Regions from separate parts of the Erwinia tracheiphila genome, predicted to be linked through region 2. Evidence: riboswitches for the same ligand, from Rfam matches in the RefSeq annotation. Region 2 holds a riboswitch; the other holds the start of a gene.
The links. Region 2 has a riboswitch for thiamine pyrophosphate ahead of thiC (phosphomethylpyrimidine synthase ThiC). Riboswitches for the same ligand answer to the same signal wherever they lie in the genome.

Region 1 (7,117 bases), 1.2 Mb from region 2:
GGATTTTCCAGCACTTTCATCGCATAGGGTACGGCCATCAGCGCATTGGTAAATATCACCATTCCTTCCGTTGAAGGGTGCAGGCCGACGGTATCATTGAACAGCAGAAAAAAGCCGGTCGCTAGCACGATGCCCGGCATGGCGAGGATTAGCAGACCGCTCAGTTCCAGCGTCTGGCCCATCCACCGCCGCTGTTTCAGGCGCAGTTCGCGGCTGGTCCATAGCAGCATCATGGTCAGCACCACCGAGAGCATGCCTGCGCCAAGCGCAACGCGCAGGGAAGTTAATGTTGCCTGCCACAGTGCTGGCTGCCGTAATATGCCGGGCAGGCCCTGGTTGATGCCGTCTGCTGCCACCGCCAGTAGCGGCGGCAGCAGCAAAAGCAGCACGGCGACGACGATCGTCATGTCGGTTATTTTGGCGGCTATGCTGTCTTCGGGATTGCGCCATCCGGTGTCGCTGGCGCTGCCACCGGGGAGCGCCTTATTGAGTCGCTGGCTGAACACCACCAGCCCCAGGCAGCACAGGATTTGCAGCAGTGCCAGCAGCGCGGCGCGGGCGGGGTCGAAATCAAAACTGAGCGACTGGAAAATCGCCAGCTCCAGCGTAGTGGCTTTGGGACCACCGCCGAGTGCCAGTACGGTGGCAAAGCTGGCGAAGCAAAGCATAAAGATCAGTGCGGCGGTGGGCAGGATCTGGCGTCGCAGCCACGGCCATTCCACCAGGCGAAAATGGTGCCAGCCGCGAATGCCAAGCTGGGCTGCCAGCTTGCGTTGTTCATCGGGAATGTGTTCCAGTGCCTGTAATAACAGCCGCGCCGCCAGCGGCAGATTAAAGAATACGTGGGCCAGCAGAATGCCCTGCAGGCCATAGGGGCTGAAGGTGTAATGCACCCCCAGCAGTGAACACAGCGTGGCCAGCCAGCCGCTTCGTCCATAAACGCTGAGAATGCCGAAAATCACCACCAGCACTGGCAGTACCAGCGTCATCGCGCACAGTCGCAGCAGGGTTTCTCTGCCCCAAAAATGACGGCGCCCGAGTGCTCTGGCAAGGGGAATAGCAGGCAGCACGGCCAGCGTGGCAGAGAGCAGCGCCTGAAAGAAGGAAAAACGCAGGACGTGCCACAGGTAGTCATCCTGCCACAGCGTCATAACGTTCGTGACCGGTGCCTGGCACCACAGTGCGCCAAATGCCAGCGCCGCCACGCCAACCAGCAGCGCCGAGGCCACTATGCCTGGCGCTAAGGTGGCTTTACTTAGCGGCTGACGGCGCGTTGCCATGCACTGATCCACTGGCTGCGATGGTTGGCAATGTCCTGCGGGCTGTACTGGAGCGAGGTACCCGGCACGGTCAGGGTATCAAAACCGGCGGGTAGCGGACGTTTTGTTACCGGATACATCCAGTTGCTGGTGGGGATGGTGTCCTGGAAAGCGTTGTCGAGGACAAATTGCATAAATGCCTGGGCAAGCTGCGGCTGCCTGCTGGATTTCAACTGTCCCGCGACCTCAACCTGTAGATAGTGCCCTTCGCTAAAGCTGGCAGCGGCGTACTGGGACTTTTTCTCTTCAATCAGGTGATAAGCGGGAGAGGTGGTATAACTCAGCACCATGTCAGCTTCGCCCTTTAGAAACAGGCCATAGGCCTCGCTCCAGCCTTTGGTGACGGTAACGGTCTTACCGGCCAGTTTCTGCCAGGCCTGAGGCGCGTTATCACCGTAAACTTTTTGCATCCACAACAGCAGTCCAAGGCCTGGCGTACTGGTGCGGGGGTCTTGATAAATGATTTTGAACGGTCTGTCGCTTTCCACCAGCGCTTTCAGGCTCGTTGGTGGATTTTGCAGGCGCGTTTTATCATAGACAAAGGCAAACCAACCGTAATCGTAAGGAACGAAGGTGGTGTTTTTCCAGTCGCCCGGGAGGGTCAGCCTGCTGTTATCGGTATGGCTTTGGGCAAACAATCCCGTTTTTTCTGCCGCATCCAGCAGGTTGTTATCCAGCCCCAGAACCACGTCAGCCTTGCTGTTTTTTCCTTCCAGGCGCAGGCGATTGAGCAGCGCGACACCATCTTCCAGCGCCACGTATTTCAGCTGGCAGTCGCAGCGGGCTTCAAAGGCTTTTTTTATCGCCGGGCCGGGCCCCCAGTCGGCAGAGAATGAATCGTAGGTGTAGACCGTGAGCCGGGGTTTTTCAGCAAAAGCAGGAAGTGAGCACAGAATAAGCAGGGGGAGCACTTTCTTTAACACATTGCGTTCCTTGGAAAAGGGTGAGGACGCATGATCTGAGCGGATAACACTCTCAAATCCCTACGCCGGTATGAGCCGGATCAGGTTCGACGGGTCTTTCTCAGCGCCATTTTCTTCAGCGCACCCCGTTGAGAACGACGCTATTCTAGTGATTTCCCCGCAGCAGGGAAAGCATCATCCTTCAGGCGGTGCAAACCACGCGGATTTAAAGTCGAACCAGCCCAGGGTGTTCATTTTTACGCCGCGCATCGTACGTATGCCTTCCAGTAGTAGCCAGTGATGAAACAGGGGATGCAGCGTGTGAGAGTCAATTATCCGCTTACTCCACTCGGTCAGCGTCAGGTTGTTTTCCCGCCACTTTTGCACGTCGGTTTCCCAGTTGGTTGCCACGCAGTGATGCACCAGCGGGATCTCATACAGCAGCGCAAACAGAGAGAACGCCAGCGGCAGCGTAAAATTGGCGCTGCCCAGCCAGATATCGCTTTCGGCATCGCCACGGTGCCAGGTAGCGTAGTCCACCTGGCGGGTCACCAGCGTGACGCCCCCGGCAGCGAGTAAGGGTTCCAGTGTGTTAGCAATCGCCTGGTACTCGATATGGTCGTCATACCAGGTGAGCGTCAGCGAGGTTAATCCAGCTGGTTTCGTTGAGCGCGTCAGATCCCGCTGGTGATGCCAGCGCGGAAGCAGGCCATAGGCCGGAAACCAGTAACGCTGATAGCCAATATCCGCCTGGTTCAGCAGGGCAACGGGATTGCAAAGGCTGTTCACCCAGCGTCGTACCTGTTCATTACGTCCCCGTTCAGAGCGTTGATCAAACAGCAAGAAGTAGCAGCCTTCTTCCAGCCTGCTCTCTTCTGACTTGTCGCTCAGGCTGTCGCTCTGAAGTCGCACACTGGCGTAAACCAGTTCTTCACTGATTTCCGGTAGCACCCAGATGTTGACTTCATCGATCAGCGCCCGATAGCCGAAATAGTCGTCAAACGCTTCAATGCGCAGCTGACGCTGTTGGTTGCGCACCACCTGATAAGGCCCGGTACCGATCGGCTGACGGGCAAAGTTGGCTATGGACGGCCACTCTTTCGGCAGGATCATGCTGCTAACGCTGCCCAACAGCCAGGGCAGCCAGTGGTCAGGCTGATGCAAATAAATATCCAGGCTCCAGGGAGAAGAGGACGATATCTTATGCAGATTGGCATACAGCGGTTGACTGGTGAGCCGCTCCAGAGTGGCAATCACATCCGCCATTTCCAGTTCGCGCCCATGATGGAAATGAATCGCGGGACGTAAGAAAAAGCGCCAGTGCAGCGGTGTGATTTGTTGCCAGTGATGGGCGATGTCCGCTTCAATTTCCCCATTTTCCTCATTAATGCGGGTCAGCCCGCTGAAGATTTGCCGGGCCAGATGGGTTTCTGATCGCCTGAGCGGGGTGCCCGGCAGCAGGTTGAGCAGCGAGCGATAATAGAGAATACGGAGAATGTGTTTGCCCTGTCGGAAACTGCGCCCGAGGCGTGAAACCAGCATTTGCCGCACCGCATTTTTATCACCGACCAGCTGCACCAGCTGGTCGATACGATCCTGTTCCAGCAGATCTTCTGCGCGCTGTTGTTGCAGCGCCAGTCCGGTATAAAGAAAGTTGAGCTGTGAGCGCTTACTGCGCCCGGCTTCCGCATGCCATTCCAGCCAGCCCTGCTGTTGCATGGCGTTAAGCAGACTGCGCATATGGCGACGTGAACAATTCAGCCTGAGGGCTAAATCATTCAGTGTGGTCTGCTGTGACTGCCCCTCACAGCTCTGCCACAGGCGAATAAACTGCTGTTTCAAACGGGGTGATGACATAAAAGAGGAACTCTCCTGGTAAAGTCGTCTGTTTTTTTTCTCTATATTAGGCGAAGAATAGCCGTCGATGAAAGAGCGGGAGACATTCTGTGAATGGCGCTCCGACATTATTTTTACTTGATCTGAGTATGGTGCGACTTCACCCGCCAGCGTGCTTATGGCCGCTGGCCTTTTTTCATTGGCCCTGTTTTCTTCTGTGCTTCTTGTTTGTTCTGTTTATGCTGTGTACCTTGTCGCGAGCGCCATACCGAAGGATCAGTCATGAAATCGCTTTTATCACGTCGACGTCGAATCAACCCGTTTATGACCGTCTCTTTTATGGTGGGCGTGGCGGGAGCGTTACAGGCGCCGACGCTCAGTCTGTTTCTCACCCGTGAGGTGGCGGTGCGTCCGTTTTGGGTCGGGCTGTTTTATACCGTTAATGCGGTCGCCGGGATTGGGGTCAGCGTGCTGTTGGCAAAGCGTTCGGATAACCGTGGTGACAGGCGCATGCTGATTCTGTTTTGTTGCCTGATGGCGGCGGGAAATGCGCTGCTGTTTGCTTTCAATCGCCATTATCTGACACTGGTTACCGCAGGTGTTCTGCTGTCCGCGCTGGCCAGCGTAGCTATGCCGCAGATTTTCGCGCTGGCGCGTGAGTATGCTGACCGTTCAGCGCGGGAAGTGGTGATGTTCAGTTCAGTTATGCGTGCCCAGCTGTCACTGGCGTGGGTGATTGGGCCGCCGCTCTCCTTTGCGCTTGTGCTGGGCTATGGTTTTACCACGATGTTTGTGGTTGCCGCCGCGCTTTTTATTGTCTGCATTTCATTGATCTGGTTTGCGCTACCCTCGGTCCCTCGCATTGTTCAGTCGGAACAGATTGCCATAACTGAAATCAGCGCCTGGAAGAACCCGGATGTCAGGCTGTTATTTCTCGCCTCTTTGCTGATGTGGACTTGTAATACCATGTATATCATTGATATGCCGATTTATATTAGCAATGTGCTGGGTTTGTCAGAGCGCCTGGCCGGATTACTGATGGGCGTGGCCGCGGGTCTGGAAATCCCCGCGATGCTGCTGGCTGGGCACTACGTGAAACGCGTTGGCAAGCGCAATATGATGCTGGTGGCGCTGATGGCGGGCGTGCTGTTTTACTTCGGGCTGGTGCTGTTTCATTCGCGGCTGGCATTGATGATATTACAACTTTTCAATGCGGTGTTTATCGGTATCGTGGCGGGGATTGGCATGCTGTGGTTTCAGGATTTAATGCCGGGGCGGCCGGGAGCGGCCACAACGCTGTTCACTAACAGCATTTCTACCGGTGTCATTCTGGCAGGTGTGGTTCAGGGCATGCTGACGGAAGCGTTTGGTCATGTTGCAGTGTATTGGGTTGCCTTGCTGCTGGGCATTGTTGCTCTGGCGATTACCGCGAAAGTGAAAAACGTGTAAAGAAGTCGGCAGATTTCGCGCGAGACTGGTTGATAAGTGAATAGTGCAAAGGTTGTTACTGGCGAATAACGGTGTTTCTGATAAGACTTGATGAGGATATGTATTGCGAATAAGGGAGGAAATGGCAATGGAAAAAAGCAGGCTGGTTTACGCATTAATCCCTGGGGCGCTAAACGCGCTGGGACCGCTTTGTACCGATTTCTATCTTTCAGCGCTGCCCGAACTGACTTGTCAGTTCGGGGAATCTACTTCGCCCGGGCAGCTGACGGCTGCACTGGCTGAGTTGGGCGCAGGGTAGTTTGTTTTTGGCCCGCTCAGTGACCACACTGGCAGGTGGAAGCCGTCACTTATTTCGCTGGTGCTGTTTTGTCTGGCGTCGCTGTGGTGTGCATTGACCCATGATATGTCGCAGTTGATTGCTGCTCGCTTCTTTCCGGGGCTGGCGGGGCCGTGCTGTCCCGTGCCATTGCCCGGGGTCTTTACAGCGGCACCGCGCTGACAGGCTTTTTTGCCCTGCTGATGACCATCAACGGAATTGCGCCAGTGATTGCGCCTGTTTTGGGTGGTCTTCAGCTGACCGTGACAGACTGGTGCGGGCTGTTTGTTTCACTGACGGCAGCGGGTGTACTCCTTTTTTTGCTTACGTGGTTCAGGCTGTCGGAAACGCGGGGCTGGCAGAACGTTAGTGACGCCTCGTTGGATTCAGGCAGTGTGTTCCATGACCGTACCTTTATGGTGTTGTGCCTGTTGCAGGGCTTTATGATGGCGGACCTGTTTGCCTGTATTGGCGCGTCATCGTACATTTTTTAGCAGGTGTTCGCGCTTTCGGCCCTGCAATACAGTTAAACCTTTGCGGTGAATGGCCTTGGGCTGGTGGTCTGTTCTTTGCTGTTAGCAAAATGTTCGGCAAAGTGAGGGGAGACGGTGGTGCTGGCCTTTGCCCTGGCTGCCGCCGTGGTATTTGCTTTTCAGCTGCTGCTGCTGGGATTTTTCACAGACTGTCTGCTGTGACGGATTGTTACCCTGCTGTTTTTCACCGTTTCAGTTAATAGCGGTATTTGCACGCTGGCCAGTTCGGTTAGCTATGCAGCGTCAGGCCGCGCATTCCGGGACGGCCTCCGAATGGATAGGCATGCTAATGTTTGCGATGGGCGGCATCAGCGCACCGCTGACCGGGATTGGCAACACCTCAAGCGTGTCAATGAGCGCGGTGCTGATGTACGGATATCTACTGGCGCTGCTTTGTTTTATTGCGGTCAGAAACGCCGTGGCGGCACAGGGTGTCTCGTCGTCGCAGCATTAATGGATAGAGAAAAGCCGCAGGCCACTGCGGCAGAGTCTGTAAGGCTAGCGTAAAAAGGCGGGCTGTTTCTGCTCGTAAGCGCCGATTTGCGCGTCGTGTTGCAGTGTTAGCCCAATATTATCCAGCCCGTTTAGCAGGCAGTGACGGCGAAAGCTGTCAATGGTGAAGCTGTACTGGTTTTGACCTGTGCTGATAAGTTGCTTTTCCAGATCAATCGTAAAACTGATCCCAGGTTCCGCCGCCACCATGCGAAAAAGCGCATCAATCTCTTCTTCACTTAAGGTTACCAGCAGCAGCTGATTATTAAA
Region 2 (7,117 bases):
CACAAAGGTTGGAAAGATACAGCGGCACAAACAGATTTACCGCATGACCAAAGCGTTGTCGTGTCAGTAACTGCGCGCGTTGCGCCAGTGGCTCAAGATAGGCCATGGCTGCCGGGGACAGTAATGCCAGCAGATCTTCGCGACTCACCCTTTGTGCATTTAACGCCCGTTCAACGTCAGCAGCAGTTTTGCCGTAAATTCGCAGGCGAATATCATCCCAGTTCAGCTTTTCCCATTGTGAAATAAAGCTTTTCATTGCGCGGTTCCTTCAGTGAGGAATCGTGTCAGTGGGCTGGTGGCGCAGGCCTGTTGCTGGCGGCGGCCGGGTCCACTGCGGCAAGCCAGTGTGCCAGCGTCCACCGCCCGGCGGAAGGCGTGCGCCATATTGACTGGATCACTGGCAGTGGCGATGGCGGTGTTGACCAGCACGGCGTCCGCGCCCATCTCCATCGCCTCGCATGCGTGGCTGGGGGTGCCCAGTCCAGCATCCACGATCACCGGAACCTGTGCCTGTTCAATGATAATCGCCAGAAAATCACGGGTTTTAAGCCCCTGATTGCTGCCAATAGGTGCGCCAAGTGGCATCACGGCGGCGCAGCCGACCTCTTCCAGCCTCTTGCACAGCACCGGGTCGGCGTGACAATAGGGCAGTACGATGAAGCCCTCTTTCACCAAGGTTTGGGCGGCTTTCAGCGTTTCGATACCGTCGGGCAACAGGTAGCGAACGTCAGGATGAATTTCCAGCTTAAGCCAGTTTGTACCCAGTGCTTCCCGTGCCAGCCGTGCGGCGAAAATCGCTTCTTCGGCGGTTTTCGCGCCCGAGGTATTAGGCAATAGCTGTACGCCCAGCTGCTGTAATGGGTGCAGGATATCGTCATTGTTGCCGCGCAAATCGATCCTTTTCATTGCCAGGGTGACCAGCTCAGTCCTGGCGGCGTTCAGGGCTTCCAGCATCACAGCAGGGCTGGAAAATTTTCCCGTGCCGCTAAAGAGGCTGGAAGAAAATGTTTTATCGGCTATCTGTAACATGCTTAACCTCCGGCGATGGCCTGAAAAATAACCAGCTCATCCCCTTCCTGCAAGTAGCGATCTGCCCAGCGGTCGCGGGGCACAACATGCTGATTAACCGCCAGCGCAACACCTGATGACGGATAAGACAGCTGTTGTAGCAGCGCGGCCAATGTCAGTGTGGCTGGCAGAGTGAAAGCTTCATCGTTAATGATGATGTTCAAGGCCACCTCCGCATAGCGGGCATAAAGCGCTACGTTCAAGATTGAGCGTTCTCCAGGTTTGCTGGCGGCCATCAAACAGCTGCAGCTTGCCCGTAAGCGGGGAGGCCAGGCCCGCCAGCATTTTCAGGGCTTCCAGCGCCTGCATCGTTCCCATGATGCCTACCACCGGCCCCAGCACCCCTGCTGTCCGGCAGTTACGCGTTGGCTCGGCTTCATCCGGCCACAGGCAGCGGTAGCACCCATGCTGAAAAGGCGGCGTCAGCACCAGCAATTGCCCGCTGAAGCCTGTCGCGCTAGCACTGATTAGCGGAATGGCATGGTGCAGGCAGGCAGCATTTATGGCATGGCGTGTCGGCATGTTATCGCTGCAATCCAGCACCATATCGACCAACTTTATCGCCTGCTTTAAGGTGTCGGTATTCATGCTCTGATCCAGTGTGACAACCTCCAGCGTTGGGTTGAGTGACAGCAGATGCTGCCGGGCTATCTCCGTTTTCCGCTGCCCACTTTGATGGGTATGAAACAGAATCTGACGTTGAAGGTTGCTGATATGCACGGTATCGTCATCAGCCAGCAGCAGCGTCCCCACCCCTGCGGCGGCAAGGTAGAGCGCGGCGGGTGAACCCAGACCGCCCAGCCCAACGATCAGCACGCGACTGTTAAACAGCTTTTGTTGGGTATCAACGCCAAACTCCTCCAGCAGCAGCTGGCGGCTATAGCGCATAAAATCGCTGTCACTGAACATGTGGGTCGCCTCCCTGGCCTGCCAGCGCCAGAAGCTGCTGCGTGGCGCTTTGCCAGTTTGAAACCTGCGTAATGGCGCTGACCACGGCAATGCTGCCGACGCCGGTAGCCAGTACCACAGGGGCGCGCGCCAGGCTGATGCCGCCAATCGCAACGGTAGAAATTCCCGGCAGCCGGGAAACGTGGCGCTTTAGTTCTTCCACCCCCTGGGGTGCTGAGGGCATCTGTTTGGTTTGCGTTGGGAAGATATGACCCAGCGCAATATACGAGGGGCGTATGGCCAGCGCGCGATCCAGCTCCACATCATCGTGGGTGGACAATCCCAGCCGCAGACCGGCGCGCTGAATGGCCGACAGGTCTGCACTGTCCAGATCCTGTTGCCCCAGATGTACGCCATAAGCCTGATGTTTGATGGCCAGCCGCCAATAATCATTGATAAACAGACGCGCCTGGTAGCGATACCCCAGCGCGACAGCGTCCGCCACCTGCTGCCCGGCAGCGTCTTCCGTCAGGTTTTTAAGACGGAGTTGAATCGTACGGGCACCCGCGTCCAGCAGCCGTGAAATCCACGTAACGGAATCTACTACCGGATAAAGCCCCAGCTGCCTGGCCGTTGCCGGAAAGGGAGAAGGTTTCATACTTTTTCCTCCGACGAACCTGCTGTGACCGGCTGATACAGCTCCCCGCCCCGCTCCCGGAAAGCAGCTGACATGTTGGCCATGCCCACTTCAATCGCTCTGGCTTCGGCCTCCTGCCTTGCGGCGTATTCGCGCACTTCCTGAGTGATCTTCATCGAGCAGAATTTGGGACCACACATGGAGCAGAAATGCGCAACCTTACCGGATTCCTGCGGCAGGGTTTCATCGTGATAGGCTCTCGCCGTGTGGGGATCGAGCGCAAGGTTAAACTGATCTTCCCAGCGGAATTCAAAGCGCGCTTTCGACATGGCGTTATCACGGATCTGCGCGCCCGGATGACCTTTGGCCAGATCGGCAGCATGTGCTGCAATCTTGTAGGTAATAAGTCCTTGTTTAACATCTTTTTTGTTGGGCAGGCCCAGATGCTCTTTCGGCGTCACATAACACAACATGGCACAACCAAACCAGCCGATCATCGCCGCGCCAATGCCCGATGTGAAGTGGTCGTAGCCTGGTGCAATATCGGTGGTCAGTGGGCCAAGGGTGTAAAATGGCGCTTCGTGGCAGTGTTCCAGCTGTTCGGTCATATTGCGGCGGATCATCTGCATGGGTACATGCCCGGGGCCTTCAATCATCACCTGCACATCATATTCCCAGGCAATGTTGGTCAGTTCCCCCAGCGTACGCAGTTCAGCAAACTGAGCTTCATCATTGGCATCCTGAATGGAGCCGGGACGCAGGCCGTCACCCAGCGACAGCGATACGTCATAGGCCGCGCAAATCTCGCAGATTTCACGGAAATGCTGCCAGAGAAAGTTCTCCTGATGATGCGACAGACACCATTTTGCCATAATCGATCCGCCGCGCGAAACGATCCCGGTCAGACGCTTCGCCGTCATGGGTACATAGCGCAGCAGCACACCAGCGTGAATTGTGAAGTAATCCACCCCCTGTTCGGCCTGTTCCAGCAACGTATCGCGGAAAACGCCCCAGCTCAGATTTTCTGCAATGCCGTTGACTTTCTCCAGCGCCTGATAAATTGGCACGGTGCCAATCGGTACGGGGCTGTTACGCAGGATCCATTCGCGGGTTTCATGGATGTTACGCCCGGTGGAAAGGTCCATCACCGTATCCGCTCCCCAGCGGACGGCCCAGACCAGTTTCTCAACTTCTTCTTCAATGGAGGAGCTGACCGTCGAATTGCCAATATTGGCATTGATTTTCACCAGAAAGTTACGGCCAATAATCATCGGCTCCGATTCAGGGTGATTGATATTGGCGGGGATAATGGCGCGTCCGGCAGCCACTTCCTGACGAACAAACTCCGCCGTAATGGTGTCCGGGAACTGGGCACCGAAACTGTTGCCGGGATGCTGTGCCAGCAGTTCCTCGCTAAGGATGCGTGAGCGGCCCATGTTTTCGCGCAGTGCGATAAACTCCATCTCCGGGGTAATCGTCCCCTGGCGTGCGTAATGCAGTTGAGTGACACGACGCCCCGGCGTGGCTCGGCGGGTTTGGGCGCGGTGAGCAAAACGCAATGAGTCCAGCGAGTCATCCGCCAGACGCTGCTGGCTGTAGTTCGAACTAAGGTGTTCAATGGGCTGTGTGTCGTTACGTTCGGCGATCCAGTTTTTCCGCAGGGACGGCAGGCCGCGCTGTACATCGATAGCGGCTGCCGGATCGCCGTAAGGCCCGGCGGTATCATAAACCGGTACCGGCTCGTTTTCTTCAAATTGTGGGTTGCCGCCACTGCCGCCAATCGGCGTTGGACTGAGCTGGATTTCCCGCAGGGGAACCCGGATATCCTCACGGGAACCCGTCAGATAAATTCGTTTTGAACGGGGAAAAGCACTGCCCTGAAGCGATTCAATAAATTGTTGGGCTTCAGCTCGCTGTTCACGGCGGGTGGATTTTTTATCAACGGTAGACATAGCGCATTCCTCAGTAAGGGAAAAATGGCTTGTCTGGAGTTCGGCAGGAGTAAGTGCAGAAAATGATGCCCGTAGGGCGTCAGATCCGTACTGAATCGTTACTCTTGTTCCCTTCGCAGGTACTAACCTGATCAGGTTCCGCGGATCCCGAATAAACGGTCTCAGCCCCTAAGGGCACTCCGACAAGAAGAATTTTGCCACCTCACAGGGCAGCAGAATAAAAGTGGTCGCATACTTGCGACCACATGATTACCCTTTCATCATAAAAGGGCTTTCTGGAAACTACAAGGTTTTTACGAATCCATCGTTTTTCAGGCCGGACGCACCAGGGCAGCATTGTTAGCTGCATCCTCCAGCCGCAGAGCGTTCCTGTCCAGCGCCAGATTAATAAACTTGTCTTCCAGGGAGAAACGCGCTTCCAGCGCCTCTCCTATTTCTGACAGCGCCTGTTGAAATGCCAGATAGTTATCATCATCAATGGCATTTTCAAAATGAGAATCATATACCTGCATAATCTGCTCGGTGTTCGAACGTAGCGAAGGATAAATGATGGCTGCTTTTGCCAGCTGCTCGCTGCCTTCCATCTCTTTAATAAAGCGTTCGTAAATGGTGAAGTGGCCCGTGGAAAGATAATCCACAAGCGTCTGGCAGAAGGTATCCAGCGCGTTTTGATCGAGCGTGGTCAGCGAATCCTTGTTAGGCTTGATGCCAACCATTTGATAATAAGCAACCAGCAACTGCTTACGCGATTGCAGACAAAAGTCCACCAGGTCACTGCATCCGCCAACACGGGCGGTCAGAACGTTTAACTGGTTTAGCATGAGTGACTCCGTAAGTGTTATTTTTGATTGTCTGACTGCAATCCCGTGATACTGAATGCCTGTGAAGCGGAGGATGAGCAAACTTATGCAACGTGAGATCTCAAGCGTAGACGCTGGATGGTGGGTTGTCAGCCATGAACAGAAACTTTGGTTACCGGAGTGCCAGCTTCCGAAGGGGCGCGCCGATGCGTTGGGGCTGGTGGGTAGCCAGGGAATGTTGCTCGGTGAGTGGTTGGGCGAACCGGTTTTTCTGGTTTGCGCCAGCCGTAAAGAGGGAATGGCCTCGCTGCGGCAGTTGCTTGATCAGGATGTTGGTCTGTTCCAGCTTGTCGGGCGGGGCGTGCAGCTGGCTGAATTTTATCGGTCGCATCAGTGGTGTGGCTACTGCGGGCATAAAATGCGTCACAGCAGAACCGAATGGGCCTGCCTGTGCAACCACTGCCGTCAACGTTACTACCCGCAAATTGCTCCCTGTATTATTGTTGCTATTCGTCGTGACGACAGGATCCTGCTGGCGCAGCATACTCGCCATCGTAACGGTATTTATACGGTACTGGCCGGTTTTGTTGAGGTGGGGGAAACGCTAGAGCAAGCCGTGGCGCGTGAAGTGATGGAAGAAAGCGGCATTACGGTAAAGAATCTGCGTTATGTGTCGTCACAGCCGTGGCCTTTCCCTCAGTCGTTGATGATGGCGTTTATGGCCGATTATCACTGTGGTGAGATTGTCATCGATCCAAAAGAACTGCTGGATGCGGGCTGGTATCGCTTTGATGCGCTGCCGTTCCTGCCGCCGCCAGGCACTGTCGCACGGCGCCTGATTGAAGACACCGTTGCGCTTTGCCGCGCTGCGGAACAATGAATGTTATACTGCGCGACTGCAAACAGAGAGCCATAAACATGACTGAACTGAAAAATGATCGTTATCTGCGCGCACTGTTGCGCCAACCGGTAGATGCCACCCCCGTGTGGATGATGAGGCAGGCCGGGCGCTATTTGCCGGAGTACAAAGCCACCCGCGCCCAGGCCGGGGATTTTATGTCATTGTGCAAAAACGCAGAACTGGCTTGTGAGGTTACGCTGCAGCCGCTGCGCCGTTATCCGCTTGATGCGGCAATCCTTTTCTCCGATATTTTGACGATCCCTGATGCGATGGGATTAGGCCTCTGGTTTGAGGCTGGTGAAGGCCCACGTTTTTCATCTCCGGTGACCTGCCGGGCGGATGTGGAAAAGCTGCCCGTGCCGGACCCGGAACAGGAGCTGGGCTATGTGATGAATGCCGTGCGCACTATCCGCAAAAATTTACAGGGTCAGGTGCCATTGATTGGTTTCTCCGGCAGTCCGTGGACGCTGGCAACCTATATGGTGGAGGGTAGCAGCAGCAAAGCTTTTACCAAACTGAAAAAGATGATGTATGCGGAACCAGAAACGCTGCATCTGATGCTTGATAAGCTGGCGGACAGCGTCACGCTTTATCTCAATGCGCAAATCCGCGCCGGTGCTCAGTCGGTGATGATTTTTGACACCTGGGGTGGCGTGTTGACCGGTCGTGATTATTTACAGTTTTCGCTGCACTACATGCACAAAATTGTTGACGGGCTGCTGCATGAAAATGAAGGCAGTCGGGTGCCGGTCACGCTTTTCACCAAAGGTGGAGGCCAGTGGCTTGAGGCGATGGCAGAGACTGGCTGTGATGCGTTAGGACTGGATTGGACCACCGACATCGCCGATGCACGGCACCGTGTCGGTCACAA

Region 1: another riboswitch for thiamine pyrophosphate. It lies ahead of thiB (thiamine ABC transporter substrate binding subunit); the one in region 2 lies ahead of thiC (phosphomethylpyrimidine synthase ThiC).

Annotation. Positions count from the first base shown of each region.
Region 1 is NZ_CP089932.1:4,038,298-4,045,414, reverse strand. It holds gene thiP (thiamine/thiamine pyrophosphate ABC transporter permease ThiP) at 1-1,280, opposite strand, end outside; gene thiB (thiamine ABC transporter substrate binding subunit) at 1,256-2,242, opposite strand; TPP riboswitch at 2,282-2,380, opposite strand; gene sgrR (HTH-type transcriptional regulator SgrR) at 2,417-4,078, opposite strand; gene LU633_RS21055 (MFS transporter) at 4,340-5,506, shown strand; gene LU633_RS21050 (hypothetical protein) at 5,634-5,804, shown strand; gene LU633_RS26320 (hypothetical protein) at 5,865-6,005, shown strand; gene LU633_RS21045 (MFS transporter) at 5,957-6,316, shown strand; gene LU633_RS21040 (hypothetical protein) at 6,639-6,809, shown strand; gene leuD (3-isopropylmalate dehydratase small subunit) at 6,854-7,117, opposite strand, start outside.
Region 2 is NZ_CP089932.1:295,218-302,334, forward strand. It holds partial or broken gene thiH (2-iminoacetate synthase ThiH) at 1-256, opposite strand, end outside; gene LU633_RS01430 (thiazole synthase) at 253-1,029, opposite strand; gene thiS (sulfur carrier protein ThiS) at 1,032-1,232, opposite strand; gene LU633_RS01440 (HesA/MoeB/ThiF family protein) at 1,216-1,977, opposite strand; gene thiE (thiamine phosphate synthase) at 1,967-2,614, opposite strand; gene thiC (phosphomethylpyrimidine synthase ThiC) at 2,611-4,545, opposite strand; TPP riboswitch at 4,637-4,737, opposite strand; gene LU633_RS01455 (Rsd/AlgQ family anti-sigma factor) at 4,857-5,366, opposite strand; gene nudC (NAD(+) diphosphatase) at 5,452-6,225, shown strand; gene hemE (uroporphyrinogen decarboxylase) at 6,264-7,117, shown strand, end outside.